Regions from separate parts of the Robbsia sp. KACC 23696 genome, predicted to be linked through region 2. Evidence: riboswitches for the same ligand, from Rfam matches in the RefSeq annotation. Region 2 holds a riboswitch; the other holds the start of a gene.
The links. A riboswitch is a leader RNA that binds a small molecule or an ion and turns the genes downstream of it on or off. The one in region 2 is predicted to bind thiamine pyrophosphate.
Positions count from the first base shown of each region.

Region 1: linked by a shared signal. The riboswitch ahead of thiC (phosphomethylpyrimidine synthase ThiC) and the one ahead of ABEG21_RS13900 (FAD-dependent oxidoreductase) in region 2 are both predicted to bind thiamine pyrophosphate.

Region 1 covers NZ_CP156626.1:1,730,428-1,745,388, forward strand. The annotation lists gene ABEG21_RS07210 (glycine zipper 2TM domain-containing protein) at 1-28, opposite strand, end outside; gene thiC (phosphomethylpyrimidine synthase ThiC) at 289-2,235, opposite strand; TPP riboswitch at 2,591-2,696, opposite strand; gene ABEG21_RS07220 (DUF3563 domain-containing protein) at 2,847-3,029, shown strand; gene ABEG21_RS07225 (entericidin A/B family lipoprotein) at 3,253-3,393, opposite strand; gene ABEG21_RS07230 (DUF1328 family protein) at 3,827-4,003, shown strand; gene ABEG21_RS07235 (ferritin-like domain-containing protein) at 4,139-4,741, shown strand; gene ABEG21_RS07240 (response regulator transcription factor) at 4,903-5,535, shown strand; gene ABEG21_RS07245 (MFS transporter) at 5,580-7,070, opposite strand; tRNA gene ABEG21_RS07250 (tRNA-Leu) at 7,289-7,373, shown strand; gene ABEG21_RS07255 (hypothetical protein) at 7,871-8,317, shown strand; gene ABEG21_RS07260 (spore coat U domain-containing protein) at 8,348-9,325, opposite strand; gene ABEG21_RS07265 (fimbria/pilus outer membrane usher protein) at 9,322-12,084, opposite strand; gene ABEG21_RS07270 (fimbria/pilus periplasmic chaperone) at 12,071-12,943, opposite strand; gene ABEG21_RS07275 (spore coat U domain-containing protein) at 13,022-13,501, opposite strand; gene ABEG21_RS07280 (CsbD family protein) at 14,328-14,510, shown strand; gene ABEG21_RS07285 (MATE family efflux transporter) at 14,952-14,961, shown strand, end outside.
Region 2 covers NZ_CP156626.1:3,296,013-3,310,973, forward strand. The annotation lists gene ABEG21_RS13845 (ABC transporter ATP-binding protein) at 1-927, opposite strand, end outside; gene ABEG21_RS13850 (STAS domain-containing protein) at 1,201-1,461, opposite strand; gene ABEG21_RS13855 (ABC transporter substrate-binding protein) at 1,463-2,056, opposite strand; gene ABEG21_RS13860 (VacJ family lipoprotein) at 2,385-3,206, opposite strand; gene mlaD (outer membrane lipid asymmetry maintenance protein MlaD) at 3,331-3,927, opposite strand; gene mlaE (lipid asymmetry maintenance ABC transporter permease subunit MlaE) at 3,988-4,758, opposite strand; partial or broken gene ABEG21_RS13875 (ABC transporter ATP-binding protein) at 4,863-5,678, opposite strand; gene ABEG21_RS13880 (hypothetical protein) at 5,839-5,994, shown strand; gene ABEG21_RS13885 (thiamine phosphate synthase) at 6,055-7,491, opposite strand; gene ABEG21_RS13890 (thiazole synthase) at 7,495-8,382, opposite strand; gene thiS (sulfur carrier protein ThiS) at 8,420-8,617, opposite strand; gene ABEG21_RS13900 (FAD-dependent oxidoreductase) at 8,621-9,802, opposite strand; TPP riboswitch at 9,994-10,108, opposite strand; gene ABEG21_RS13905 (ABC transporter ATP-binding protein/permease) at 10,374-12,119, shown strand; gene ABEG21_RS13910 (glutamate synthase subunit beta) at 12,225-13,700, opposite strand; partial or broken gene ABEG21_RS13915 (glutamate synthase-related protein) at 14,056-14,961, opposite strand, start outside.

The sequences.
Region 1 (14,961 bases), 1.6 Mb from region 2:
GCGCGGCGCGCGCATCGGCCGGTGCCATCGTATTCGCCATGGCCGAGCGGCCGTCTTTTTCCAGATTTGCTCTCATGTTCCACTCCTGTCTTCCATCCGACGATTATTGTTTGGCGTTATGTCGAAGGCGTCTGAACGCGCGGCGGACTGCCGGCTGGTAGCGCATACAGGGCGGTGCAGGCAGCGGTCGTGCGGCGCGGAGACGCCAAACGCGTGAGCGGTCGTCGACGTCCCGCCCCTCACGCAGACAGGGTGTAGCAATAAACGATCCCGGTGCGCGGCAGGTAATCAGCTCGGCTGATAGATTTCGGCGCCTTTTTTGACGAACTCGATTGCCTTGTGCGTCATCCCCCGCTTCAGCGCATCTTGCTCGGACAGCCCTTGTTCGGCCGCATAGGCGCGCACGTCCTGCGTGATCTTCATCGAGCAGAAGTGCGGACCGCACATCGAGCAGAAGTGCGCAACTTTGGCCGAATCTTTCGGCAGCGTTTCGTCGTGGAACAGGCGCGCCTTGTCCGGGTCGAGGCCGAGGTTGAACTGGTCTTCCCAGCGGAACTCGAAGCGGGCCTTCGACAGCGCGTTATCGCGAATCTGTGCGCCGGGATGGCCTTTTGCCAAATCGGCGGCATGGGCGGCCAGCTTGTACGTGATCATGCCTTCCTTGACATCGTCCTTGTTCGGCAAGCCGAGATGTTCCTTCGGCGTGACATAACAGAGCATGGCCGTACCGTACCAGCCGATGTTGGCGGCACCGATGCCGGAGGTGATGTGGTCATAGCCCGGGGCGATATCGGTTGTCAGCGGCCCCAAGGTGTAGAAGGGTGCCTCATGGCATTTCTCCAATTGGAGATCCATGTTTTCCTTGATCAACTGCATCGGAACGTGGCCCGGACCTTCGATGATCGTTTGCACGTCATGGCGCCAGGCCACTTGCGTCAGCTCGCCCAGCGTATGCAACTCACTGAGCTGTGCTTCGTCGTTCGCATCGTAGATCGAGCCGGGGCGCAGGCCGTCTCCCAAGGAGAAGCTGACATCGTAGGCCTTCATGATCTCGCAGATGTCTTCGAAGTGTTCGTAGAGGAAGCTTTCGCGGTGATGGGCGAGGCACCATTTGGCCATGATCGAGCCGCCGCGCGAGACGATGCCGGTCATCCGCGACGCCGTCATCGGCACATAGCGCAACAACACGCCGGCATGGATGGTGAAATAGTCCACGCCTTGCTCGGCCTGTTCGATCAGCGTGTCGCGGAAGATTTCCCAGGTCAGCGCCTCGGCCTTGCCGTCTACCTTTTCCAGCGCTTGATAGATCGGTACGGTGCCGATTGGGACCGGACTGTTGCGCAGGATCCATTCGCGCGTTTCATGGATATGCTTGCCGGTCGACAGGTCCATGACCGTATCGGCACCCCAGCGGGTCGCCCAGGTCATCTTGTCGACTTCTTCGCCGATCGACGAGGTCACGGCCGAATTGCCGATATTGGCGTTGACCTTCACCAGGAAATTACGGCCGATGATCATCGGCTCGCTTTCCGGGTGATTGATATTGTTCGGCAGGACCGCGCGACCGCGAGCGATTTCGTCTCGGACGAATTCGGGCGTGATCGATCGCAGCGCGCCGGCCTGCGCGGCCACGCCACCGACGGCGGCGGCGCCGAACGCCTGTCCCGGATGCTGGCGACCGAGCAGGGCGGCCATTTTTTCGCCGGTCGGGCCGGCCGCGCGCAAGCTATCTATATAGGCGAGTCGATTCTGGTTTTCGCGGATCGCGACGAACTCCATTTCCGGCGTGACGATGCCCTGCCGCGCATAGTGCATCTGGGTGACGTTCGCCCCGGCGCGCGCGCGTCGCGGTTGACGCTGAAGGCCGGGAAAGCGCAGTGCGGCGGTGCGCGCGTCAGCAGCGCGTTCCTGGCTGAAGGTACTGCTCAGTCCAGTCAGTGCTTCGGTGTCGCCGCGTGCATCGATCCAGGGCGCGCGCACGGCCGGCAGGCCTTGACGCACATCGATCGGAATATCGGCGTCGGTATAGGCGCCCGACGTGTCGTAGACGTAGATCGGCGGATTCGGCTCCGCGCCGAAGCTGGCGGGGGTATCGGACTGGCTGATTTCGCGCATCGGCACCCGGATGTCCGGTTGCGAGCCGCTGACGTAGATCTTGCGGGAATTCGGCAGCGGCGTAACGGCCGCGGCATCGACGTGGGCGTCGGCGGATTGGAAATCGGTTTTGGCATGCATCGCGGAGCTCCGTTCTGTTTGGAAGGCGCCGGCAACACCGGCGCCGAATCGGCAAGGCGACTCTGACGGGAACGGACTCGTGAAATGCACGCGAACGCCGGCAGGGTCTTTCGCGGCGCGGCCGGACGCAAGTAGGCGTAACAGCCGCGCTGCGCGCGGCGCAAAGGTCAGTGAGAAAAGCGGGGATCGAACGTGAATCCGCGACGATGACCGACAAGGGTCGCGCGGAAGGTCGAGGAAGGGAGGCACGCCACGGATCGAGGGCCGGTCCGGATCGGTCCGCGCGGATGAAATGACAGCGGACAGCCGGCAACCCGCCAGGCCCTCCCACTGCACCGCACGACACAATCACTCCTTCGTAGACCAAGGCGCTTCCTTCGCTGGCATTATCCAGATCAGGTTCGAAGGGTATTTCTCACCGTCGGCCAGTCAGACTGGCCGCAGGACCCCTGCGCGTTGATAGGCAGACAATACACAAAGCGCCGCGGGACGGCAAGCAACGCTGTTACAAAACAATCGGCAAACCGTTATTGTTTGGTTGACGATGGTGCTAGGGATTACCCTATAATAGGGTTAACCCGTGAGGTCACGCCTCTCCCTAGGAGCCTGCCATGAAGCTGCTGGATTCGTTTGTCGCCCTCGTATTTCGGCGTGCTGCTGCACGACGCGAAGCGCGTGATGCGGCGTATCTGGCCGAGGCTGCCGATTTGACCGAATTGGCCGCCCGCATGCAGGAATTGGAGCGCCGCACGGCAATTCGGAGAAACGCGCGGAAGCAAGCGATCGCAGCCTGATTGTTTCCCGCGTCTCCGCGGCAGGGCGGGTATTCGGGGCGGCCGATCGGCCTGCACGAAAAAGAAAAAAAGCACGCTCTATCACGAAGCGTGCTTTTTTTCGCGGTCGCGCGAGTCTATCCGGCGTTAAGTAAGTCTTGGCGATTCCTCTGTCTCACGCACTGCGCTAGGCCGAAAGCGCCTGCCGACGGCGTTATGGCGCTAGTACACGCCACGTTGCTGATTACTTGTGCTTTTCAGCCGAGTTCGACAGCGCGTTACCGCCCGCCGAAATATCCTGACCGGCGCCGGACACCGTATTGCAACCGGCCAAAACCGACAAAGCCGTGGCGGAGAGCAGCAAAAGGGCGACGATACGCTTCATGGTGTGTTCCTCATCCTGTTATTGTTGACGAATCAAAGTTTATTGAGCGTCGACGCCATCCACCTCACCTTTCATCATTTCGATCGGAATCGCGCCTGAATGGCGGCTGGACCGTCGAGCCGATGCGCCTGATCGATGGCCGCGTCGTCGTTCACTCGCCTGTGCAAGCAAAATTCATGCGCAGGGAGAAACCTGGGGCCATGCTATCCCGTCCGCGGCGGGGAGGCTGTCAGCCGACACCGATATCCGTGTAAGACCATTCTGACGCGCCATCCGTCGTGCCAGCGCGGGCGGACCGGCGATATCCCTTCCGCCGTGTCGGTGTATTCCCACATGAAAACCGGCCATACGCCGATTACCGGTAGGGGTATGAGTCCGTACCATGGGGTCCATTGTTTCGGCAATAGACCAAAAAACGAGAAGGGGGTACACCATGTTGAAATGGGCACTGATTTTCGCCGTCATCGCGTTGATAGCGGGCGTATTCGGCTTCACGGGCATTGCGGCGGGCGCAGCCAGCATCGCGAAATTCCTGTTCATTCTGTTCCTGGTGCTGTTCGTCATCTTCCTGCTGCTCGGATTCACGGTGGCTAAAAAGATTGTCGATTAGCGGTCTCTCGATGATCCACGGACGAGCGGGCGCGACTCTTGCTCGAGCGTACGTGGATCGCGCCGATTGTTCACCGCATGGGCACGACGGACACAGACCTACCGACAGAATTTCCGACAGAATTGAGGAGCAGTCATGGCTAATGCATTGAAGCAAGTCAAGCAGGCAACCCCGACCCCGGCCGGCAAGGACGATTTTTCGATCGACCTCGACACCATTCGTCGCCGCGCGCGCCAGCACATCAAGGACGGTGCGGTAACCGAGTCCTATGCGGCCAACCGTGAAACGGTGTTGAAGCTGTTGAATGAATCGCTGGCAACGGAAATCGTCTGCACATTGCGTTACAAGCGCCACTATTTCATGGCGAAGGGCATCCACGCAGAGCCGGTGGCAGCGGAATTCCTGGAACACGCAAACGAAGAGCAGGAACACGCGGATATGCTCGCCGAGCGCATTGTTCAACTGGGCGGCGAACCGAACTTCTCGCCGGAAGGGCTCCTGACGCGCTCGCACTCGGAATATGTCGAAGGGGATTCCCTGAACGATATGATCCGGGAAAACCTCGTGGCCGAGCGCATCGCGATCGACACCTATCGCGAAATCATCGCCTACCTGGGCGATAAGGATCCGACGACGCGCCGAGTCTTTGAGACGATTCTGGCGGTGGAAGAGGAACATGCGGATGATATGGCCGACTTCCTCGACCCGGACGACGGTGCGAAGGAAAACCATCGTTGATCGAGCAGGGACGGTCGATTGCACGTGAAACGATGTGATCGATGCCCCGGATCAGCCGGCGCGGCGCTTGCCGCGGCCGGCTTTTGCGTTTGCGTATGTCCCGGCAGATCGGGCTGCGACGCGTTAGAATGGGTCTCCCTCCCTTGGAATGGCCCCCTCGAATGATTGAGATCCTGATCGCTGATGATCACGCGATCGTACGCAACGGTCTCGCACAAATCGTTTCCAACGAACCGGACATGCGGGTCAAGGCGGAAACGGCGAGTGGCGACGACACGATAGCGCGGGTGCGTGAGACCACGTTTGACGTCGTCCTGCTGGATATTGCGATGCCGGATAAGAACGGTATCGATACGTTACGCATCATCAAGCAAATTCGCCCGGACATGCCGGTTCTGATGCTATCGGGTTATCCGGAAAAGCAATACGCGATCAGTCTGCTGCGCGCCGGTGCCAATGGGTATGTCGCGAAAGACGTTCCGCCATCGGAAATCCTGCGCGCTATCCGGACCGTCGCAAGAGGCCACCGATACTTGTCGGAGTCGATTGCAGACGCTTTGGCGCGCAAGCTCGAACAGCCGAATGACGCGTTGCCGCACGAGACCTTGTCCGAGCGGGAATTTCAGATTTTTTGTAAATTGTCCCAGGGGCGTCTGCCCACCGAAATCGCCGACGAACTGCATCTCTCCGTAAAAACGGTCAGTACCTACCGTTCACGTGTGCTCGAAAAGATGGGCATGTCGACGAACGCGGATCTGACTTACTACGCCATCAAGAATCATCTGATCGATTGAGCCGCATTTCCCATCGACGGTAGAGGGAAAGCGGTGTGACGTGCCTAGCGCTGCGCCAAACCCGCGCGCAGGCGGGTCACGCTGATCGCGGTCGCGAGCACGCCCGCACCCGCTGCGATCAATAAAGAAAGCCTTATCGCCTCCGCGTCTGCCGTCGCCGCGCTCGATGCCATGTCCTGCGCGCGGGCACTTGGCGGGGTTGCGTCGCTTGCATCGCTGTTGGCAAGGGGCACGGTGCTGAGCGCGAGCACGATGGCGACCACTGCCGCGCCGAAGCATTGGCCGAAGGTTCGCATGATTGCCAGCACACCGGACGCATTGCCACTGAGGGCGCGCGATACGTTGCCGAGCATCTCGCGATTGTTCGGACTTTGAAAAAAGCCGAATCCGATGCCGCAGACGAGTCCACGCCACCCGATATCCCAAGGTGACGCGTGCATCGGCAGCATGGCCAACAGGCCCAACCCAATTGTAAATACGAGCAAGCCGGCCGTCGACAGAACGGCGGGCGGATAGCGGTCGGCCAATCGCCCCGCGTGCGGCGCCGCCAGGACGATCCCGATTGGCCAGGGCGTGAAGAGCAGCGCGGACACGAACGCGCTATAGCCGTAGGCGTTCTGAAACAGGAAGGGCAGCGCGATAAAGGTGATGCCCTGTCCGACGAACGAGGCTAGCGAGGTCAAGGCAGCGAGGGAAAAGCGGCTTGACCCGAACAGCGCCAGCGGCAGCAAGGGCTCAGCGGCGCGGCGTTGTCGGAAGATGAAGAGGACGCCGCTGACGATGGCCAATGCGCCATAGCCCGTGGCCTCCGCGATCGCGCGCGAATGCGTCGCCGGAGCGCCTAGACGCGAGCACGCATCGGTGGCCATGATCAACGCGCCCATCGCCGCGGCCGACAGAACGGCACCCGGAATATCGAACGGCGCGTCGGTTGGCGTGCGGTTGTCGGGAACGGCCTTCAGCGACAGCACGATCGCAATCGCGCCGAGCGGGACATTGATGGCGAACAACCATTCCCACCCCAGGACGGTCAGCAAGGTGCCGCCGAGTGTCGGGCCGATGGCGGTGCTTGCCGCCACGAGCAAGGCGTTGAGACCGAGGATGCGGCCGAGCAGACGTGTCGGAAAGACGGTGCGATAGATGGCCGGGCCGATGCTCAGCGCGGCGGCGCCCCCGATGCCTTGCAGCAGGCGCATCACCGTCAGCATGTCGAGCGACGTCGACAGAGCGCATCCCAGCGACGCGAGGGTAAAGACAATCAGGCCGCCGGCGAACAGCGCCCGGAATCCCACGCGATAGGCCAGGGCGGCAAACGTGACCAAGGTCATGGCGGCGCTGAGCAGATAACCGTTCGCGACCCATACGGTCGCGGCGGGACTGACATTCAGCGCTTTGCCGATGGAGGGAAGCGCGACATTGACGATCGAGCCGTCGAGCACCGCCATTGCGGTCGCGGTCATCACCGCGATCATTGCCAGCCGGCGTTCAGGCCCCGGCAACCCTTCGTCGGACGGCTCGTCCGAAAACAACCCCATTCTGCTTTCTCCACGGCACTGCGTTCGCGCGACGCGCGGTCGAATGCGCGCATTCGCGCATTGCTTGGAAGGCCGCCGCGTCGGTACCGCCGCATTGGACGCCTGTATTCTATGCCGTGTCAAGAATATGGCGACCGCGCCCCTCGGACAGGCGCGCGTCGGACGCGGTAATGCTGTTGGTATCGCGCCAAACCGATGGTAGAATGCCGCTCTTGCCCGCCGGGGTGATGAAATTGGTATACATAGCGGACTTAAAATCCGCCGCCGCAAGGCGTACGGGTTCAAGTCCCGTCCCCGGCACCACTGAATAATCAAAAACTTAGCGATATTCTCCATCGCTATGCCAAAAGCCGGGTGTGGGTTTTTCCTACTCACACCGGTCTTCTTGTCGTCAGGCTTCGGTCGATTGCGTTTGTCGAACGCGCCGGAGCACGCCGCGCGTCGCGTTATCGCCCCAACAGCTTGATCTAGCAAAAATAACGCCCCACTAGGCACTTCTCACCTTACAAAACATCAAGAACAACTATTTTGTGCCGTTATCCTAGGGAAGCCCACGGATATTCGTCGCCGTCCTGGGTGTCGCATGGCTGGCAGGTCGGCCGCCTTCCCGCGTGATTGCGACGAAGCTTTTCTCTGCCGATTTGTCAACGATGACCCAACACGCCAGCCGCCGTAAGCGCGCCATTGTCCTGTCCGTCGCTCGTCCCGTAGGGACCGTTGCGCGTCGGAATCACGCGCCATTCCCGCGCTCGCCTTCCCGCGACGCAGACGTAGCAACGCTGCTTCCGTTCACCCGAACCATGTGGTTTCGTGCATCGGCGGCAGCCGTGTTGCTGACCGCATTGTTGCTGCCGATCGGCCATGCAAGGGCGGATGGCAGTCTCATCACAACGGCTGTCCAGGTTTCGTTAAAGATTCAGCAAAGCTGTCAGATCGATTCGGCCGATGCTTCGGGCGCCGCGGTTGCGGGCGCGGCGACCAGCGATGCGCAGGCGACGCTCGCCGGCGCATCACCGTCGTCGACCACGCCGTCGAGTGGGGCGACGGGCGCGACCGGGACGGCGACGTTGGCCAGTGCCGGAACCGGCGCAGGCGCGGACGTCGCGCCGAAGGTCAGTTGCCAGTTCGACGAACCGTATGGGGTACTCAGCAGTACGGCCTTCGATGCAACGACCCGGGCCCTCACTGGTGAGGCGGTGGCGGGGGAGGGAACGATCCAAGTCGCCAGCTGGACCGTTCTGTTCTAACGTGTCGGTTCGCGGCACGCATCGCCGCGATTAGAAGGCGATGGTCGCCGTGATCGTGTCGGTATAGCTGCCGGGCGGCGGCGTGGTCTGTGTCGGCACCAGCCCATAGACCGGAACGGTCTGCGCCAAGCCGGTGCCGATCGCGGTGTAGGTCGCCGTGCCGTTGGTGCCGTCGCCCCAGACGATCGTTCGGGCGCTGTCCGAATACAGCTGATAGGACACGGTGCGACCCGCCGGGGAAATCATCGTCCGCGCACCCACGTTCGCGCTCGTCCCACCGTTAAGTGAAATACGGTAAGCATCGTTATTGGTGCAGGTGACGCTCAAGGAACCGGCCGTGCTCAGCGGCGCGCTTAATCCCGTCGCTGCCGCAAACGCGACATTCGTCGTGGCGATCGTGCAATTGTTGACGACGGGGGCGCTCACGGAAAATCCAAACGTCCCCGTGCTCGCCACCGTGTTGCAAGCCGGCGCCCCCAGCAAATAGAAGCCCGCACGCAAGGCGGTCTGTCCGGCGGCAATCGTCTGCGTATAGGACGTGGTCGCGTTATTCTGCGTCGGCACGGTCGGCTGATTGGCGGTGATCTGTCCGTAGTAGGTCACCGTCGCGCTGGCCGTCGTGCCGGTGACAGGCTTCGTCAATGTCACGCTCAAGGGCGTCGTATTCAATGTCGAGGCGCCCCAGGTGATCGTCCGCCCGGCGTCGGTGTACAAGCCATAGGCCAGTGTATTGCCGCTTGCGCTCAAGGCGCGCGGCGTCGGCGCAGTCAGATCGAGGCACACCAGCACATTCGGTGTCAGCGTGACGCTATTCCACGTGCAACTGACCAGTATCGAACCGCTGCCATCGACCGAGGCCCGGTTGATCGGACTTACATTGCCGAAAGAGAGACTCGTCGGTGTCGCCGTACAGGTTTCGGCATGGGCAACCTTCGGCAGCAACGCGCAGAGGAAGGTCAACAGCACGAGGCAGAGCAGGATCGAATGTAGTCGCCGCGTCGTGGTCATGGTATCGCCCCACGCGCACCGCTTGCTCCGCTCGCACCCTCGCGCCGTGGCGTGATCGTGCGCACCGCGGGACTGTCGTCTTGCTTGTCCGCCTGCGCACCGGTCGGCAGCCCGGCACGCGATGTTGCACCGACCCCTCCGGCACAGACCAGCGGCCCGATCGTTTGCAGCGCACCATCCGGCGCGCGCGCGTAATCGAAGCGAACCTCGCAGCTGCGCTGGCCGTCGGTGATGCGTAGCCGGTTCGAGGCTTGCAGCCCATCGACGAACGTCTGCCCGTCATAGCCGACAATCGTTTCCTTTCCCGTGCTCAGATTGATGACCCTAAGACCCGGCGCCAGCGGCAGCCGATTTTCGTCGATCAGCGTAATCGATGCGGCGTCATAGCGCCCGATGCCGAAGTGGCCCAGCACGCCGGCACGCGATTCCGGTACCAGGTCGATCGCGGTCGATGACACCTGCGCATCGGCGGGCAACTTCATCGCATCGATGCTGACCTGGTTGTGCTGATAGGCGTTGAGATCCGGGATCAGCAGCAGGCCGCGCGAATTCGTCTCGCCGATCACGCGGTTCTGGTGCAGGACGGGGATGCCTTTGACGCCGTCGGTCGACACCAGCGCGAACGCGTCGTCGATGCGACGTGAGAGCAGGACCGCGCCGTCCATCAAGGCGATGGCGCCCTGCAGATCGAGCGAGGTGTTGACATGCCCTTGGAACGATTGTGCGACCGCCGTTACTTCGCCCGCATTGCCAATATACGAAACCTGGCCCTGATCGTATCCCAGCGTGCCCGCATGACCGTGCTGGACGGCCCAACCGAAACCGCCGGCATAGTCGGACGGACGCGTGGCGCTCACATTATAGGAATCGACACCATTCTGACGTCCCGCCGTCGCATTGATCGACGTGCCGCTGCCGCCGCTGCGACTGCTACCCAGTCCGAAGTTCATCGACACGAAGAAGCCATTGCTCGGCTGATCGCCAAAATCCTTGAATAAGGACAAGTTGATCGATCCTACCGTGCCGACACTGACCACATAGGAAAGCGAACCGATGCGTGAACTTGGCCCAGAGCGTTGCCGCAAGCCGATATAGCTGAGCGCCATGGACTGCCGCTTCAGAAAGGGCAGCGATACCGTCGCACGATCTTGCGCCGTCGGAACGATGTCGCCTTCGCGCGCGGCGGTATCGCCGTAATTGCCGAGCGTGCGAATCGTCTCTGCATTGACCGAGAAATTCTGGCGAATCAATTGATAGCCCAGATCGATCTGCTGCCCGGCATACTTGCCGGCGCTGACGGCCAGCGCGCCGTTGAAGACGCCAGCCTGACCCAGGCGAACGAGGCCGCCGGCGCCCAGCACGCCCTGGCCCGGCATCAGCTCTGCATGGCTGTTTAGCGTGATTTCGGAGGTATAGCCGTAGGCGGTCGTCTGACTGATGACCGGGCGCGCATCGTAGTCGAACGACGACAGACCGTAGTTGCGTCGCAGAAAGCCGGCTTCCACCGAATAGCTGGTGAGTCCGGCCGCCAACAGCCGCGTATCGACGTATAGCGGCACTGACGTACTGATCGTGCGCCCGAGCGCGTCGCGCGTCACGACCGTGGCGACGCCGGCGCCGGAGATGCCCGGCACCTGATTCAGCACGAAGGGCCCGGTGGGCACTTGCGAGCTGAACTGGCGAATATCGTTGATATAGAGATCGACCGATGACGGTACGGCCGTCGTCCCGCGCAGGCTTGGAATCGGATAGGTGATCAAATCGGGGCGCAGCGCGAAATTGCTGCGCCATTGCACGCCGCCCATCCGCAACGAGCGCGACCAGCCGAGCGAGGATGACAAGGTGTCGCCGACCAGCAACGTCGAGAGCGTGTCCTGTTTCGATCGGGTCCACGATGTGTCGTAGCGCGTGAAGCGAGTCTGGCTCCGACCCACGTCGAGGATGCCGGTCAGGCTGAAGACGCCCGTCGGCGCGAAGTAGCGGAACTCGTCGAGCATCGACGTGCGCCATTGCGGCGTGGTCTGGCTATAGAGGTCATAGTTGATGACCAGACCACGCTGCGATGTCGCCGTCGACGGTGCGGCCACCGAGCGCGCGTTCAGCGTGCTGGGCTGCCGCAACGCGTCGGGCACTTGCAGAGCGACGCTCTGGCGCGCCGCGTCGAACGTATAGCGCAGGCCGGTCAAGCTATCGAGCGGGACGTCGGGCTGCGCGGTGAGGCCGAGCCGGTCGGTCAGGATTCCCAGGTCGCGCAGATCCCGCCCGCTTGCCGACAACCGGCCCGCGCGCGAAACGAAGCGCGCGATCAAGCCGGTCGCCTCGCCATTGATCGTCACGTCCAGATAGAGCTCTTGCGGCGCTGCGGAGCCGTCGCCAGCCGGCTTTTGTGGCGGCGCGCCGCCACCCAGATCGAGGCCCCCGGCGCGGGCATCGCCGACGTTGCCGGCGCCGTTCCCCTGCGCGGGCGATTCAGGTGGGGGCGATCGCGGTGTGCGTTCGATCGTCGGCGGCGTATCGCCGTTGCCTGCCGGCGTCGTCCCGACCGCACCGGCCACGTTTGCCGGACTTTGCGGCTGCGGGGCGTTGGACGAGGCGGTCGAATTCGCAGGCATGGCCGTTTGCGCCAGTACGTTAGGGGACGTCAGGCACGCGCCCAACAGCGGCAAGGCGGCCAGTGCGCCGGGATACCAGGCCGGTGTACTGCACGTGACGTCACCGCTGCCGGTCTCGCCGAAGACGCTGCGCTTACCTCGACGCATGCGCCGACGCCGGCACCGTCTCGGTGGACGGAGTGGGCAAGGAAGCGCCGACGGCGCCATGGGTCACGTTCACCTTCGCATCGCTGTTGGTGGCATTGATCATCGCGTGCAAGGACTCGGTCGCATCCAGGGTCGCATCGGCGGGAATCGGCACGGCCCACTCCCGCGTTTGTCCGGCCAAGGCATAGCCAAGCAAGCCTTTGTTGATTTCATAACTGCGGCGCGCGTCCCCGATTTGCACATTGGCGATCTGCGCACGCCGCACGCCCTTGTTCGAAGCCCGCAGGATCCACTTGCCATTGCGTTGGAAAAGCTGCCAGTCCAGCGGCGGCACGGTGGCGGTCGATGCGGTGGCGCCCGCGCTGGCGGCGCGGCCGGCTTGCTCCATCGTGCCGGCGCTGCCTGCGATGAATACGGGGACCGAATAGCGCAAGCGGATCGTGACACCACCGGACGGCGCTTCCGCTGGCGTCGGCAATTCGTCGATCAGCAGCCGATAGCTCTGTTCGAGCGGCGCGGGCGTGGCCGTCCGTCGCACGAGGCGAACCAACTGCTCGGAATGCGGGGCGATCTGAATCAGCGGGGGGCTGGCGATGAGATCCGTGGTGGGGGACAGTTGGTCCTGTCCGTCGGCCTGATCCCAGAGAAAGACACGGACCTGACCATAGAGCGGTTGATCGCCGGGATTGCGCAAGGTCAGACCGACCGCGGTCGTCTGCGTATCGAATTCAACGGTGACGGGCGAAATCTGCAAACTGGCCGCCGAGGCCTGACCGCCGGCCCAGAGAATCGCCAGCATGCAGTACGCGGCCCACCGCACCCAGGTGCGGTCTCTGTGCGCGCCACCTGTTGTCTTCATGTTTCTACCCTTATCCGCCGGAGTGCTTCGGGTAGCATGCGGGGCGCTCCACGCCATCGCATGCAGCGGTGTTGACGATCAGAAGTAGACTGTCGCCGTCACCGTCGTTTGATATGTGTCCGGACGCGGCGTCGTTGTCTGGGTCGGCACTTGGCCATAGACCGTCAATGATTGCGTCGCGCCGCTTCCAGTACCTGCCACGGTATTCGTGCCTTGCGTATTGCCCCAGACCGTCGTGCGGCCCGTATCGGAATACAACTGGAAAGGGACCGTCGCGGTATTGCCGGTTGCCGTACCCGTCATCAGACGCGCGGTGACAGTCGAGCCTGTCACCGTGCCTGCATCGAGGCCGACGTTATAGGGCGTCGTGTTGGTGCAATTGACCGTCAACGCGGACTGCTGGTTGATCGCCGTCGTCAGCACGCCGCTGGTCCCGAAGTTCAACGCGGTGGCGGCGATCGTGCAGTTTGCCTGCAGCGTCAGGGACACGAGGAAGGTGGCCGTTGCCGTGCCGTTCGTATAAACCGCCGCATGGGATACCGACGGCACGATTGCCAGCGTTGAAGCGGCAACAACGGCGACGATCGCCGTGGCAGGATGCAAAAACTTTTTCACGATCGACTCCGCGCCATCTCAGTCAGAACTAACAGGGAACATTAAGAGTTTGCCGTCGTATCGGTGCTTCGATTCGGGAGCGATCCGGTTTATCGTCGGCGTGAACGCAGTTTATGATGTGCGCTTTCGCGGGACAAACAGATTATCGCATTGCGGTTATTCCATTTGCATTATAGCGACAGTTTATCTTATTACGGTTCGAATCGCTTTTCGATTAAATGAAACGATTGTTTAAATAAAGGGTTTCATAAGATAGATAATTGATATTTGGTATTTTTATTCAAACGAGTGATTCTTTTGCTTAACGTCGTTTGTGAAAATAACGGATCGCACCGTCGGCTTACATAGGACGAATGGCGGGCAAACAATGAATATCAGCACCGTTGCGCGCGTTGGCCGGCCTCTCACACGACACGGCGGCGATACAGATGTTCGAGAACGCCATTTGGCATCGTGCACTTGTCGTGGCGTAAGAGCGTGGGGACTGGGAGGACACCGTCCGCCACCATACGCGAGGGTCGGCGAATCTGCTAAACCAGGCGGCGATCTATATTGCCGGAACGACGGGCATTCCTGTGCTGGAGCCCGTGTGAGGTGTCCCTATCTCGTAAGACAACTCCTACATCCGAATAGGTAAAGTACTGATGTCGAAAACGGGGTTTTAGCGGGATACTGCCGACACGTCATCGATCCGACCGCTGGGGTGGGATCAGGTAGACAGGGTGACGGGTATTGACGCATCAGACGCCCAAGGGCGGAAGGAGGCGAGATGAACAAGGACCAAGTGGCAGGCCGCGCGAAAGAGCTGGCCGGCAAGGCAAAGTCGATGATTGGCCAAGCGACCAATCGACCGGGCACGGAAGTGAAGGGTCGGGCGCAGGAATTGGGCGGCAAAGCCCAGGCCGCATTCGGTGACGCCAAGGACAAGATCAAAAAGGCCGATTCGCACTGACGATCGTCCTTAGGAACAAAAGGCAAGTAGGAGACGATGTGAATGACGTAACCGGCATCAGACCGGTGAAGGGCGACTTCCAAGAAGTCGCCCTTTTTTATTGTGCGCGCCGCCGATCCCGTGTGCGCGCACCGTTTCCTGTCGCCCCCGCCCGGTCATTCGACGCAATGCGCGTCTATCAGACCCATCGCGACGTGTCGCTCCGCTACGTTTGCCGATGGCTAAGTCTCGTCCGATAAAAACCGCGCCGTTCCGGTCATTTTGCGTTGTCGGCCCGCAAGGGTTGGCGCGAGGCGTGCCGGGCTGCTATCCTCGACCTCCGATTTCCCGCGTCACGCCTGCGCTGTCGCCGCGTGAATGCCGTGCTGCACCTGCTTATCTGTTGCACCCGCGCCTGCCGGCCGATTCCCGTCGGCGCGCAACCTCGTTCAAGAGTGTCTCATGTCGTATC
Region 2 (14,961 bases):
GTCCAACACGCAGCCGGCCTCGCGGCAGCGCGCCAGGATCGGCTCGACATCGTCATAACTGCTCAGGCGCAGCACGTGCTGCCGACTCTGTGGCGCGGCGCTCCCGGCCGCACCGGCGCCGACTGGCACGGCGACCGACGCCAGCGCATCGGCGGCGCCGGGCGCGGCCGCCTCGGCCTCCAAGGACCGCAGGCTGTCCGGCAGCGCGGCGCCATGGATGCGCAACGCCAACTGCATGCCGGCAAAGCGCTGCAGCAATTGATCGGTGCGCTCCAGCGCCACCACTTCGCCGCGCCGCATCATCGCGATGCGATTGCACAGCGACTCCGCCTCTTCGAGGTAGTGCGTCGTCAGGACGATCGTATGGCCCTCGCGATTCAGCCGCGCGATGAATTCCCACAGCGTCTGCCGCAGCTCCACGTCGACGCCCGCGGTCGGCTCGTCGAGCACGATGACCGGCGGCCGGTGCACCAGCGCCTGCGCCACGAGGACGCGGCGCTTCATCCCGCCGGACAGCGCCCGCGTGTTCGTATTCGCTTTGTCGGTAAGGCCGAGGTTGTGCAGGATTTCGTCGATCCAGGCGTCGTTGCGCGTCAGTCCAAAATAGCCTGACTGAATGCGCAAGGTCTCGCGCACGGTGAAGAAGGGATCGAAAACCAACTCCTGCGGCACGACGCCGAGCCGTTGCCGCGCCTCGCGAAAATCGCGCACGACATCGTGACCGAGCACCTGGACCGAGCCCTCGTCCGCACGCGTCAGACCCGCGAGAATGCTGATCAGCGTGGTTTTACCGGCGCCGTTCGGTCCGAGCAGGCCGAAGAATTCGCCCTGCTCGATCGACAGGTCAACGCCCTTGAGTGCCTGCAACGCGCGATATTGCTTCTTCACGCTGCGGATATCGATGGCAGGAAGCTTGCTGCTGGGCATGGAAGTGGGGATGAGCGCCTGGCGGGGAGTCCGGCGGAATCAGCTTTTGAAAACCCCGTATTATAGGCGAAAAACGCTTTGCCCTTTCAAAGGCTTGCGGCAACGGCAGCCCGCAGTGCCGACCACGCCACGATCCCCGCCATGGCCGAGGCCGTGGCGCCTGCAAATGCATGCTTGGCGGTCGTCTGAAAACCGATAATCTCTCAGAAATACGACAAGGGCCCGTCCGGCAGATTGCCGTCGGGCCCTCGGGGGTCACGCTGAACCGCTGAATCAGTGTCCGAACACCATCGCGTCGATGCCGTAGGCGCGCGCCAGGCTTTGCAGCGCGGGCGGGGCGTTATCGACATGCAGATCCTCGCCGCGCTGCAACGCCGCGCGGCGCCACGCCATCAGGACGGCCAGGGCGGACGAATCGAATCGCACCAGTCCGCGGCAATCCAGCCGCGTCTCCCCACCGGCAATCCGCTTCAGGCCCTGGTTCAGCACTGCCTTTGCGACGTCATGCGTAATGTCTTCGCCTGATTCGAACATTTCAACCCTTGGCTTGCGCCAATTGCTGGTTACGCGCGGTCAGGAACTGGATCAGACCATCGACGCCATGCTGCTGCACCTGCTCGGCGAATTGCTGTTGATAGGCCTGAATCAACCAGGCGCCCAGGACGTTCAGGTCATAGACCTTCCAGCCGTTGGCGGTCTTGCCCAGGCGGTAGTCGAGTTCGATCGGCTGGCCCTGATTCGTGACACGCGTACGCACGACGACATCGGTCGCGCCCGGGTCCGCGCGGAACGGCAGGTATTCGATCTGCTGGTTACGCACTTGCGCGATCGCGCCCGAATACGTGCGGATCAGCAGCAGCTTGAATTGCTCGACCACCTGGTCGCGCTGCTGCGCCGACGCCTGGCGCCAGTATCGACCCATGACCAGACGCGTGGTGCGCTGAAAATCCGTGTACGGCAGGATCTTCTGGTTGACCAGCGTGATGATGTGGTTGACATCGCCCGACTGCAGCGCCGGATCCGTCTTGACCGCCGTCATCACGTCGCCGGTGACCTGCTTGATCAACGCGTCCGGTTGCGCGGATGCCGAGACGGCAGCCGATGCCGGCGTTTGCGCCGAGGCGGCCATCGGCACGCCGAATACCATTGCACCCGCCAGCATTGCGGCTGCGACTGCGGACAGGCGCCGCGAAGATTGTATTGCGTGCTTCATTCGATTCTCCTGATCTTGGCCGGGCGCCGGTCATCGGCGCTTCCTGACCCCGTACCGCCGCACAGCGCGTGCCGGACTTCTTTTAATGGTGCCTTATGTTGGCCCGACGCGTCGCCGCAGACAACAACGGTTGCCAACTGTTGCCAACGTTACGCTTCGCACCAATCGACAATCGCGCGTCCCGGGACGGACTGATCCAATACGCGGAGGCTGGCCCCCTCGCACCGATCACGTCGCCCAAGCCTTAAGGGGCAGGCACTGCGCTCGCGCCCATCGGCGCGGCGGGAGGCGTCGCGGCCGGCGCAGCACCGGCGCCGGTTGCCCCAGCCGCAGGCGGAGTGCCTTCCTCGGTATCGTCACCGTAATCCGGCAAGGCAGACGAGGTCTGGTTCTGCCCGAGCAGGTACTGACGCCGCTGCAGATACGCGTTACGCACGAACGAATATTTGTCGAGCGCGGCGCTTTGCAGCAGGTCCGTCGCGTTCAAATAGGACGCGCGGACGCTGACCGCCTTGACGCCGACCAAGGTAAAGCGAATCCAGTTCGGTCGAACATAGGTGATCGGGCTCATAAAGCCGTCCGGCACCATCCCCACCGCGTCACGCACCGTGCTGGGACCGAAGAACGGGAGCACCAGATACGGGCCCGCCGGAACGCCATAGGTTCCCAGCGTCAGACCAAAGTCGGCCGTCTGCTTCGGCAACCGCGCCTGCGTCGCGATATCGAAAATACCACCGAGACCAAACACGGTATTGATAGCGATCCGCATGATCGTCTCGACACCGGCCGTCACATTACCCTGCAGCAACTTGTTCGCCGCAACGGTGACATCGCCCACATTCGAGAACACATTCGAGATGCCGGTCCGAATCGGCTGCGGCAATGCCCAGTTATAGGCCTTGGCCACCGGACGGAACGCGTATTGGTCGACTTTGTCGTTGACCGTGAAAACGGTCCGATTGAAGCCTTCCATCGGATCCTGCTTGATGGGCGTCTGAACCGTCGAACATGCCGACAGCAACATTCCCCCCGCCAGCACCGCGACGATGCCCCGCGATTTGATCATGGTGTGTGTACTCTGTTATTCGTTTTCTGGTGATGCCGGCCCAGGTCATTTGTTCGCACAACGTTTATGTCATTCCGACAGACATCACGTCGCGCCGACCGCCCCGAGCCGACATCCCTGGGGATCACTGCGCTGCGCTTGCTGCAGCCGGGGCACTGCCACCCATTGCCGCGCCTACGCCCGGGAAGCCGCCGTGCGCACTCGGCGCCGCACCGCTTCCAGCGGGACTGGCACCGCCCCCGGCGTTGCCGCCACCGTTGCTGCCGGCGTCGGCCGCCTTGCTATAGAGAAACTGTCCGATCAGGTTTTCGAGCACGATGGCCGATTGCGTCATCGTAATCGTATCCCCAGACTTGAGATTCTGCTCGGAACCGCCCGGCTCCAGCCCCAAGTACTGCTCGCCCAACAGGCCCGATGTCAGGATCTTCGCCGACGAATCATCGGGGAACTTGTACTGCGGATCCAGATCGACGGTAACCAGGGCCTGGAACGTGTGATCGTCGAACGTGATCGACTTCACGCGACCGACCGTCACGCCCGCACTCTTGACCGGCGCATTGGCCTTCAGCCCGCCGATATTGTCGAAGCGCATTTTGACCGTGTAGGTCTGCTGGAACGACAGCGTGCTCATGTTGCCGGCCTTCAACGCCAGGAACAGCAGCGCGACGAAGCCCAGAATCACGAACAAGCCGACCCAGAAGTCGAGAACAGTTTTCTTCATCCGTACGTCTCTCGTATTCTTTCTCGAAATCGATTTTCTTGCAGAAAAACCGATGCTGCCTTATTTGCCGAACATCAGCGCGGTCAGCAGGAAGTCCAAACCCAATACCGCCAGCGAGCCGTACACGACGGTCCGCGTGGTGGCGCGCGAGACGCCTTCCGGCGTCGCCTTCGCCTCATAACCCTGATACAGCGCGATGAACGTCACGGCGAAACCGAACACGACGCTCTTGATCACGCCGTTGCCCACGTCCCGCCACACATTCACACCGCCCTGCATCTGCGACCAGAACGCCCCCGGATCCACGCCAATCAGAATCACGCCGACGATATACCCGCCGAGGATCCCGACCGCGCTGAATATGGCGGCCAGCAGCGGCATGGCGATGACGCCGGCCCAGAAGCGCGGCGCTACGACATAGCGCAACGGATCGACGGCCATCATTTCCATCGCCATCAGCTGCTCGCCGGCCTTCATCAGCCCGATCTCCGCCGTCAACGACGTGCCGGCTCGTCCGGCAAACAGCAGCGCGGCGACGACCGGCCCCAGCTCGCGCACCAGGGACAAGGCGACCAACAGCCCCAAAGCCTGCTCCGAACCATAGCGCGAGAGCGTGTAATACCCTTGAAGCCCCAGCACGAAACCGACAAACAGGCCCGACACCGCGATGATCAGCAAGGAATAGTTGCCGACGAAGAATATCTGCCGACTCACCAAACGCGGACGCAACAACATCGCGCCGAACGTCCCCAGCAAGCGCAAAAACATCCGCGTTGCATAACCGGTCAGGGAAAATAATCCCAACACCCGACGGCCTAATGCACTAACCATCATGGCCGCTCCCCTTTCCTGCCCCGCTCCGTTGCGGTCTGTGGCTCACGGCGCGCCTGAACGGCGCTTTCGTAGGCGGCATGCCCACGCGCGGCGGCATCGACGAGACCAAAATCCGCGTCGATCGGCTCGCCCGGATAGTGGAAACGGAACGGACCGTCCGGCGCCGCATCGATGAACTGCCGCACTGCCGGGTCCTTCGACGCCCGCAACTGATCCGGCGTGCCCTCGGCGGCTATCCCGCCGTTGGCGATGAAATAGACGTAATCGGCGATGGCGAACGACTCGGGCACGTCATGCGTGACGAGGATCGAGGTCGCGCCCAGGGCCTGATTGAACGTTTTGATCAGATTCGCCGTGATGCCGAGCGAGATCGGATCGAGTCCCGCGAACGGTTCGTCATACATCATGATTTGGGGATCGAGCGCGATCGCCCGCGCCAGGGCAACCCGACGCGCCATCCCACCCGAGATTTCGGACGGACGCAGATCGCGTGCGCCGCGCAATCCCACGGCATTCAACTTCATCAAGACGAGATCATGGATCAGCGCTTCCGGCAGATCGGTGTGCTCGCGCAAAGGGAAAGCGACATTGTCGAACACGGACATGTCCGTAAACAGCGCGCCGAACTGGAAAAGCATCCCCATTCGACGGCGCACCGCATACAGCGCCTTCGCGTTCAGGCCGCCAAGATCCTGTCCGCCGACAAGCACCTCGCCGCTGTTTGCACGCACCAAACCGCCGACGAGCTTCAATACCGTGGTCTTACCGCAGCCGGATCCACCCATGACGGCGACGACCTGACCACGCTGAAAGCGCATATTCAGCCCCGACAAAACGGGGCGATCCCCATAGCCGAATGCGACATCACGCAATTCAAGGACGGTTTCGGAACTAACGATGGGCACGGCGCGGACCATTCCTCATTTCGGTTCGAACGATTAAAATCAAGCGACCTGCATAGAAGTCGCGGCATACGACGCGTTCGCATCGCATTCGCCGGCAAGTACACCGGTGCGTGCGGCATTATAGGCCATCGCCCATTATCCGACTCTTGCAGGCCCGGCGCTTCCCTGGCGAATGCCCGAGATTCGCCGCGCCCGGCGGTCGGAATGCCGTCGCCGCGCGCGAATTCGCCGCATCACACCGCCGATTGCCGCCATGGTCGACCGCGCTGAAATCCTCGAAATCGACCGTCAGCAGCACGTTAAAGGGGCGAAATCGACCCTTTTCTAGCGTCCGAAGGCACATCCTTTCAGACAGGCCTCATTATGCTGCGTCGCGGCGAAAGTCTTATTATCCTTTGAAAGCGGCTTGTAGTGCTGAGACACCGTGCGTCAGCGCGTTTCCGTCCATTGCATTCGTGCGATTGACCAGTGCGCTGACGACGGCCGCCGAATCGGCGCCGGCGGCACGAACCGCCGCCAGCTGGGCCTGACCGATGCCGCCGATCGCCACGACCGGGACCGGCGGCTGCGCGTCGTGAAGCAAGCGACAGTAAGCCGCAAGCCGTTGCAAGCCTTGGGGCGGGACGGCAACCGCCTTCGTCGCCGTCGCGAACACCGGGCCGCAGGCGATGTAACTGGGACGGAATCGCAGCGCCAACAGCATCTCATAATACCCATGGGTCGACAGGCCGAGTCGCAGTCCCGCCGAAGCGATTGCGTCGAGCGCGAAATGCGGCAAGGCCGCCAGATCCTCCTGCCCCAAGTGCACGCCATAGGCGCCGGCATCGATAGCCAAGCGCCAGTGGTCATTGATGAATAACTGGATCGGCGCCGATGCCGCGCGGCAATACGCGGCCGCACGCTGGATTTCCGCACGCTCGGCCGCTGGCGATGACGCGTCCGACTTGATGCGCAGCTGAATCGTACGCGCGCCGGCATCGATCAGACGCTGGACCCAATCGGCGCTCGGCGCGATCGGATAGAGGCCCAGCGGCGCGCGGCACCGTGGAAAGTCGGGCAGCGACGACGGTATGCCAAGTCGCGTCTCCGTTCTGGAAGATGCCGGCGCCGGCTTTACATCGTTCGCCGCGTGATCGTCGGTCGCAGCGCCGCCCTTGTTTGCTTCGTCTGCTTCGTCGGTCGCCTCGGTCTCGGCGAGGGGAAGCACGACCAATGCGGACCGTTCGTCGAACGGCGACTCGGCGACCTTTTCGTCCGCCGGCCGGCCGGCGATGCGGCGCGGTGTTGATACGCCCGGGAATGCGGCCAAGGGGGGCGGCCCGTCGCGCAAGACGTCGGCGACATATTGCCTTGCCCCGTCCTCGGCATCGACACCGGCAAGCGGCGCCCCCTCCGCCACCGCGACCTGCGCCAACGCCAGGCACAAAGCGTCGTGCAGCGCATAGCCCGACGCGACCCATGCCGCGCAGCGATGGAGCCAGGCCTCGCCCGCGCCGCGCGGTGCCTCGTAAAAAAATTCCCAGCCATCGCGCAGCAGACGCGTGACATTCGACGTCGACGCATCGATCACGGCGAAATGGCCCGGCGCACTCGCGCCCTCGGGAAGCGCATCCTGCCGCGCCGCATAGTGCGCCGCGGCGGAACCATCGGCGCTCATCAGGACCAGGACATCACGACCGATTGATGCCTCAGTGGGCGCCGACGTGAACGACGTGAAGCGCGTCCGTGTCGGCCAGGCGCCGAGAAAAAACCGCGTCGCGCGCCCCTCCGGTTCGACGACATCGATGCGGGCAATCCTGTCCGACGGAGTGAGAGACGCCGTCATCGGTCACGCCCCCGCCTGATGCCAGAAGGGCATCCCGACCATCGGCGTGCTGGCTTGCGCGGCGTCCCGCACCGGCATCGGCCCTGCCTGCCAGGCCATCCGTCCGGCATCGACCGCCGCGGCAAAGGCCGCCGCCATCCGCACCGGATCGTCCGCCTGCGACACCGCCGTGTTCAACAGCACGGCGTCGAAGCCCCACTCCATGACCTGACAGGCGTGCGATGGCACCCCGAGCCCGGCATCGACGATCAAGGGCAGCTCAGGCGGCAAACGATCCCGCAATTGCCGCATTGCATAAGGATTGGCCACGCCACGTCCGGTGCCGATCGGCGCCGCCCACGGCATCAAGGCCTGGCACCCGGCATCCATCAGCCGACGTGCCACGACCAGATCTTCGGTGCAATACGGCAGCACGCGAAAACCGTCGTCGATCAGTATCCGAGCGGCTTCGATCAAGGCAACCGAATCCGGCTGCAGTGTGACGTCGTCGCCGATCAACTCGAGCTTGACCCAATCCGTATCGAACAGCTCGCGGGCCATCTGCGCCGTGGTCACCGCCTCGTCGACGGACTGACAACCGGCCGTGTTCGGCAGCAGCGGCACCCCGGTACGCCGCAGCGCCGCGTAGAAATCCGCGCCTTGGGGCGCGGCCGCGCCGTCTTGACGACCATCGGCATCGGCCCCCGGGTTTGGCGCAGCGTTAAAGCCGGCCATCTGGCGCCGCAACGCGACCGTGATCATGGCAGGGCGGGACACCTCGATCGCGCGCAGCAAGGTCGCCAACGATGGATACCGTGCCGTTCCCAACAACAAGCGACGCTCGAACGGAACGCCATAGAGCGTCATCGGCGACGGCGTGGATGGTGTGGACGGCGTGGCATCGTCGAGCATGCCAAGACGGGACGAAGCAGTAGGGTCGGTGGACATTTCAGCCTCCTGTGACGGGTTGCACGACATCGAGCCGATCGTTTTGAGACAGCGGCTGCGCGGCGTAGCGACTACGCGCGACGAATTGGCCGTTGACCGCTACGGCGAACGGCGGCTTGGCGCCGAACGCCTGCAAAGCGTCGGCCACATTGGCGTTGTCGTCGATGGCAAAGGGCCGTTGGTTGATCAAGATATCCATGGCTCAGCGGGGTACGGGGTCGGAATAGTGGGAAGAAGCCGCATCGGCAAACAGCGCAGGCCAGGGCGACGCCGCGCGCTGGGCCGACCAGACGGCCTGGGCGGCACTGGCATCGACAATGCGATCGGGTCGGGCCAGCATGGCATGCACCAGGGCAAGCGCTTGCGACACCACCTCCGGGCCGATCATGAAGCCATGGCGATACAGCCCGTTGATCGCCACCCGCGTGCCGCGCATCGTGATGGCCGGGCGATGGTGATCCAAGGTCGGACGGCACTGCACGTTCAACTCGGCGATACGCGCCTCGCCAAATGCCGGATGCACGGCAAAAGCCGCCGACAGCAATTCGAGCGCCGAGCGAACGCTCATCGGCGAGGCGTCGTCGCTTTCGATCTCGGTCGCGCCGATGACGAAGCGGCCGTTCTCCTTGGGCGCGATGTAAATTGGATAGCGCGGATGAAGGAAGCGAATGGGACGCTGTAAGGCAATCGCCTGCGCATCCACGCGCACCACCTCGCCGCGTACCCCGCGCAAGCCGCGCCACGCGGGCTTTGCCCCCAATCCGCGACAATCCACGCACACCGCAGCGCTCGGCCAACGCCCGTCTTCGATCGTCACGCCATGGAAACGTTGCACACCGACGTCGTCTAGCGCCTGGTCCAGCGCGCGGAGCAAGGCGCGATTGTCGAGCTGGCCTTCGTGCGGCATCCACCATCCTTGCCGGAAACGCCCACGCAGCGCCGGCTCCAGGGCATCGATGCCGGCGCCATCGACGGCCTCCATGCCCCCGGCCAACAAGGCGGCAGGCGCATTGGCGCGAACGCGGCGCGCGAACAAGTCGGCGTCGGCCCGGTCCGCGGGATGCCACAGGACCAAGCTGCCGCTTTGCTGAAAAAAGACCGGCAGCGGCAGTTGCGCCAGCCATTCCGGCCAACGCTGCAGCGACGCGGCGCCGAGTGACGCCAACAACGGCTCGGCGACGGCAGCCTCCGTCAGCGGCGCCAGCATCGACGCGGCAACCCACGCCGCGCTCCCGCTATTGGCGTCGTCGGCCGCCGCCCGCTCGTAGAGCGCCACGCGCACGCCGTCGCGCGCCAGGCGCCAGGCAAGCAGGCGCCCCGCCAGCCCTGCGCCGGCGATCGCCACATCGGACACGGCACCCGGCCGTGGAATATTGGTAGACATCGACTCGTCCCGCGGGGCAACGCGGTGTCATGCACGATCGCAGACACGCCGCACGGCGGCATGAGACGAGGAAAAACGGGAAGCGGATGAGAACGTCCGGAATCGACGTATTGGCCGCGTGCGGACACGCGAGTAGACGTGCGGCAATCAATGGGTCGCTCACCGCACGGGGGCGGGTCTGGACCGATCATGGCGCACAATGGAAAACTCCCCTCGCCGGTATTATCCGGATCGGGTGCCAAGGGACTCTCTCAGCCGCATCCCGTCGCTCACCTCGCGCCGGCCGCAGCACCCCTGTTTCATGTCCGCCTATTACAGCACAAAACCGACGGAACGGACAGCGCCACGCTGCCCGCCCCCTTTGCGCGATGCGGCACCGCGATGTCTACCCATCCGACAGCAAAATCGTGCCGCCTTATCCAGACGCGGCACGACTTAATCTCTATTTAAGAATTTCAACAAACAATGGGCCAAGGTTTATCCTGTCTTATTCAGCGGGCCCAACAGATGCGCCACACCCGGCGGCCCGGCGCATCACCGCCCCCATGACCTATTGGAGGAACTGATCATCGTGCAGGACAAACCAATCTCCGCATGGAGCCTGATACGGCCTTTCTGGGTCTCCGAGCAGCGGTGGTCCGCACGCGGATTGCTGGCCCTGGTCATCGTGATGAATATGACGATGGTTTGGTTGAATGTTCAGTTCAACAGCTGGAACGCGACCTTTTACGACGCGATCCAGCGCAAGGATGCCAACGCCTTCTGGCACTCCTTGTTGATCTTCTGCTATCTCGTCTTCCCGATGATCCTGATTGCGATCTATCGGATCTATTTCCGCCAGATGCTCGAATTCAAGTGGCGGCAGTGGTTGACGAATCATTACATGCAGCGGTGGTTGAAAGACCATGCGTTCTATCGCATCGAACGCGACCGACTGGCGGATAACCCCGACCAACGGGTCACCGACGACCTGCAAAGCCTCGCTCATGCGACGCTGGCCTTGTCGCTGGATTTTCTCTCGACGCTGGTCACGCTCTTCTCTTTTACGAATATCTTGTGGCGCGTCGCGGGTGCCCTGTCGTTCTCGCTGGGTGGCGTGCAGCTTCACATTCCCGGCTATATGGTGTGGACCGCATTGCTCTATGCGATCGTCGGCACCTTCATCATGTTCCGCGCCGGCCGGCCGCTCGTAACGATCAACTACCAGCAGCAGCGAGTGGAAGCGGACTTCCGTTTCTCGCTCGTGCGCCTGCGCGAAAATGCCGAGCAGATCGCGCTCTACGACGGAGCGCAAACCGAGTGCGGCCACGCAAAGACGGCATTCTCGCGCATCCGCGACAACTGGCGGATGATCATGCGGCTGACGAAGCGGCTGACGCTGGTGAACTCGCTCTACGCGCAGATCGCGATCATTTTCCCGATCGTCGCGGCCTCTCCGCAGTATTTCGCCGGCACCTTCACGCTCGGCACCTTGATGCAGATCTCCAGCGCATTCGGCACCGTCAGCGATTCGATGTCCTGGTTCATCAGCAGTTACGGCACGCTGGCAAACTGGCGCGCGACGGTGAACCGGCTGCGTGAATTCAATCGCGCGATCGACGACCAGCACTTCCTCGAAACGGAATCGCCGGCGACCTTGTCCGGCGGCATCAATCTGCACCGGACCGCGAACGCGTCGATCGATACGAAGGGGCTGGTCTTGGCGCTGCCTAACGGCAGCACCCTGACGCATGTCCCGGATCTGCATATCGAGAAAGGCGCGCGCTGGCTGATCCGTGGCGAATCGGGTTGCGGCAAGAGCACGCTGTTGCGTGCGATGGCGGGCCTATGGGCGTTCGGCGGCGGCATCATCGAAGTTCCGGCCGGTGCCAAGCTGTTCTTCGTTCCGCAGCAAAGCTATATGCCGATCGATACGTTGAAAGCGGCGCTCAGCTATCCGTCCGATCAGGAAACCTTCACCGACGCGCAATGCCGTGAGGCGCTGCAACTCTGCCAGCTCGGCGATTACGCCGCGCACCTGACCGAATCGTCGCACTGGGCGCGACGCCTGTCGCCCGGCGAACAGCAACGGGTCGCATTTGCCCGCGTGTTGCTGCAAGCCCCCGATGTCGTTTTCCTCGACGAAGTCAGCAGTGCGCTCGATACGAAGACGGAAGGGATGTTGTATCAGACGTTGATCGATCGCCTGCCCGATACATCGATCGTCAGCGTGGGGCATCGCGATACGCTGAACGTCTTCCACCACCAGTTTCTCGATTTGAAGACCGCGCACGATGGCGCCGTCGACGAAGACAAGGCAGCGGAATTCTCGGTCTGAGCGCTGCGGGCATAAAAAAACCCCAGGGCTTGGATAAGTGTCCAAGCCCTGGGGTGCCGTTCACGCGACGGGCGGTTTTTTCAACCGCCTGTCGCGGCGTAACGCTTAGCGCGGCAGTTCGGTCGCGCCCATCAAGAAGGTATCGACGGCCCGCGCGGCCTGACGGCCTTCACGAATCGCCCACACCACCAAGGACTGCCCGCGACGCATATCGCCTGCAGCGAACACGCCGGGGACGTTCGTCGCGTACGCTTGCACGCCATCTGCATCGTCGGTCCGTGCCTTCGCATTGCCGCGTGGATCCCGTTCGACACCGAACGCGTCCAGCACTGCCTGCACCGGCGATACGAAACCCATCGCCAGCAGCACCAGATCGGCCTTCATTTCGAATTCCGAGCCCGGCACTTCCTGCATCTTGCCGTCCTTCCATTCGACGCGCGCGGCCACCAGCTTCTCGACCTTGCCGTTCTTCCCTTCGAAGCGCTTGGTCGCGACCGACCAGTCGCGATCGCACCCTTCGTCGTGCGACGACGACGTGCGAAGCTTCGTCGGCCAGTACGGCCAGACCAGCGGCTTGTTCGCCTCTTCCGGCGGACGCGGCATCAGTTCGAACTGCGCGACGCTGGTCGCGCCATGACGGTTCGACGTACCAACGCAATCCGAACCGGTATCGCCACCGCCGATCACGACAACATGCTTGCCTGTGGCCAGCGTCTGGTCGGTCAGCTTGTCGCCGGCTTCGACACGGTTCTGCTGCGGCAGGAATTCCATCGCGTAGTAAACGCCTTCCAGGTCACGGCCCGGCACCGGCAGGTCACGCGGCGTTTCACTGCCGCCAGCGATCACGACCGCGTCGAACTGCTCGCGCAGTTGGTCCGGCGTGATCGTGTCGCGTGCGTTATTGGCGATCGTCGCCGGCAGCGGGTCCTTGCCGATGAAGGTGCTCGTCTTGAAGACCACGCCTTCGGCTTCCATCTGGCGCACGCGGCGATCGATCAGCCACTTCTCCAGCTTGAAGTCGGGAATGCCATAGCGCAGCAGGCCACCCAGGCGGTCGTTTTTCTCGAAGACGGTCACATCATGGCCGGCGCGCGCCAATTGCTGCGCGGTGGCCAGACCCGACGGGCCGGAACCGACAACGGCTACCTTCTTGCCGGTCTTGACGGCCGGCGGCTGCGGCGCCACCCAGCCTTCGGCCCAGGCACGATCGATGATCGCGTGCTCGATCGACTTGATGCCGACCGGGTCGTCATTGATGCCGAGCGTACAGGCCGCCTCGCACGGTGCCGGGCAGATTCGTCCCGTGAATTCGGGGAAATTGTTCGTCGAGTGCAGCACCTGGATCGCGGACTTCCAATCCTGGCGATACACCAGGTCGTTGAAGTCCGGGATGATGTTGTTCACCGGGCAGCCGTTGTTACAAAACGGGATGCCGCAATCCATGCATCGCGCACCCTGCTGTTTCGCTTCGTCGTCCTTCAGTGCGAAGACGAATTCCTTGTAGTGCTTCAAGCGCGCTTGCGGCGCTTCATAGTGTTCGCTGAGTCGGTCGAACTCGAGAAAACCGGTTGCCTTGCCCATTTTTTTCTCAATCAATGCAGGTCATGCGTTGTGCTGGTACGGTCCACCGCGCGCGAGGAACACAGGGTGCGAGCGTTCTGACGCCATCATGCACCCCCTGTTCATCGCGCCCGGACTACCCCGGATTTCCGGAGGGCGCCGGCGTCCGATGTCGGACCGCCGATGCGCGGTAGCCGCGCGCTTTTTTCTGGATCGTGGGGATCTCGCCCGAGGCCACGGCCTCGGGACACAAGCTCGGGCCTAGGCCTCAGGCCACCACCGTCGACTTGCCGGACTTGCCCGCCTTGCCGCCCTTCTCGGTCTTGGCCGCCTTGTCGGCACCCGCCTCGCCTTCCGCCCCGGCCACTTCCACCGCTGCCGCACGGCGTGCATGCAACTCGCCCAGCGCACGACGGTACTCGGTCGGGAACACCTTGACGAACTGACGGCGCGCCGCGTCCCAATCCTCCAGCAGGCTCTTCGCCCGCAGCGAGCCGGTGAACTGGAAGTGACGCTCGACCAAGCCCTTCAGCAATGCTTCATCGGTCTGATCCGCATGCCACAAGGCCTTGTCGACGGTGCGTTCCTGCTCGCCGCGCGGCAGGATCGGATCCAGCGCCACCATCGACATATTGCAACGGATCGGGAAGCAGCCTTCCGGATCGTAGACGTAGGCGACACCGCCCGACATCCCGGCCGCAAAGTTCCGACCCGTCTCGCCCAGCACGACGACCGTCCCGCCCGTCATGTACTCGCAACCGTGGTCGCCGGTTCCTTCGACGACCGCCGTGGCGCCCGAGTTCCGCACCGCGAAACGCTCGCCGGCGACACCGCGGAAGAACGCTTCGCCTTCGATCGCACCGTAGAGGACGGTGTTGCCGCAGATGATGTTCTCTTCGGCCTTCGCACGGAAGTCATTGGTCGGACGCACGATGATGCGGCCGCCGGACAAGCCCTTGCCGACGTAGTCGTTCGCTTCGCCCACCAGATCCAGCGTCACGCCACGCGCCAGGAAAGCGCCGAAGCTTTGCCCCGCCGTGCCCTTCAGCTGAATATGCAACGTGTCGTCCGGCAAGCCTTCGTGACCGTAACGCTTCGCGATCACGCCCGACAACATCGCGCCCACGGTCCGATTGCGATTGCGCACCGGCTGGATGAAGGACACGTGCTCCTTCTTCTCCAGCGCAACCTGGGCCTTCTCGATCAATACATGATCGAGCGCCTTGTCGAGACCGTGATTCTGATTTTCGACATGAAGACGCGGCACATCCGCAGGCGCGGC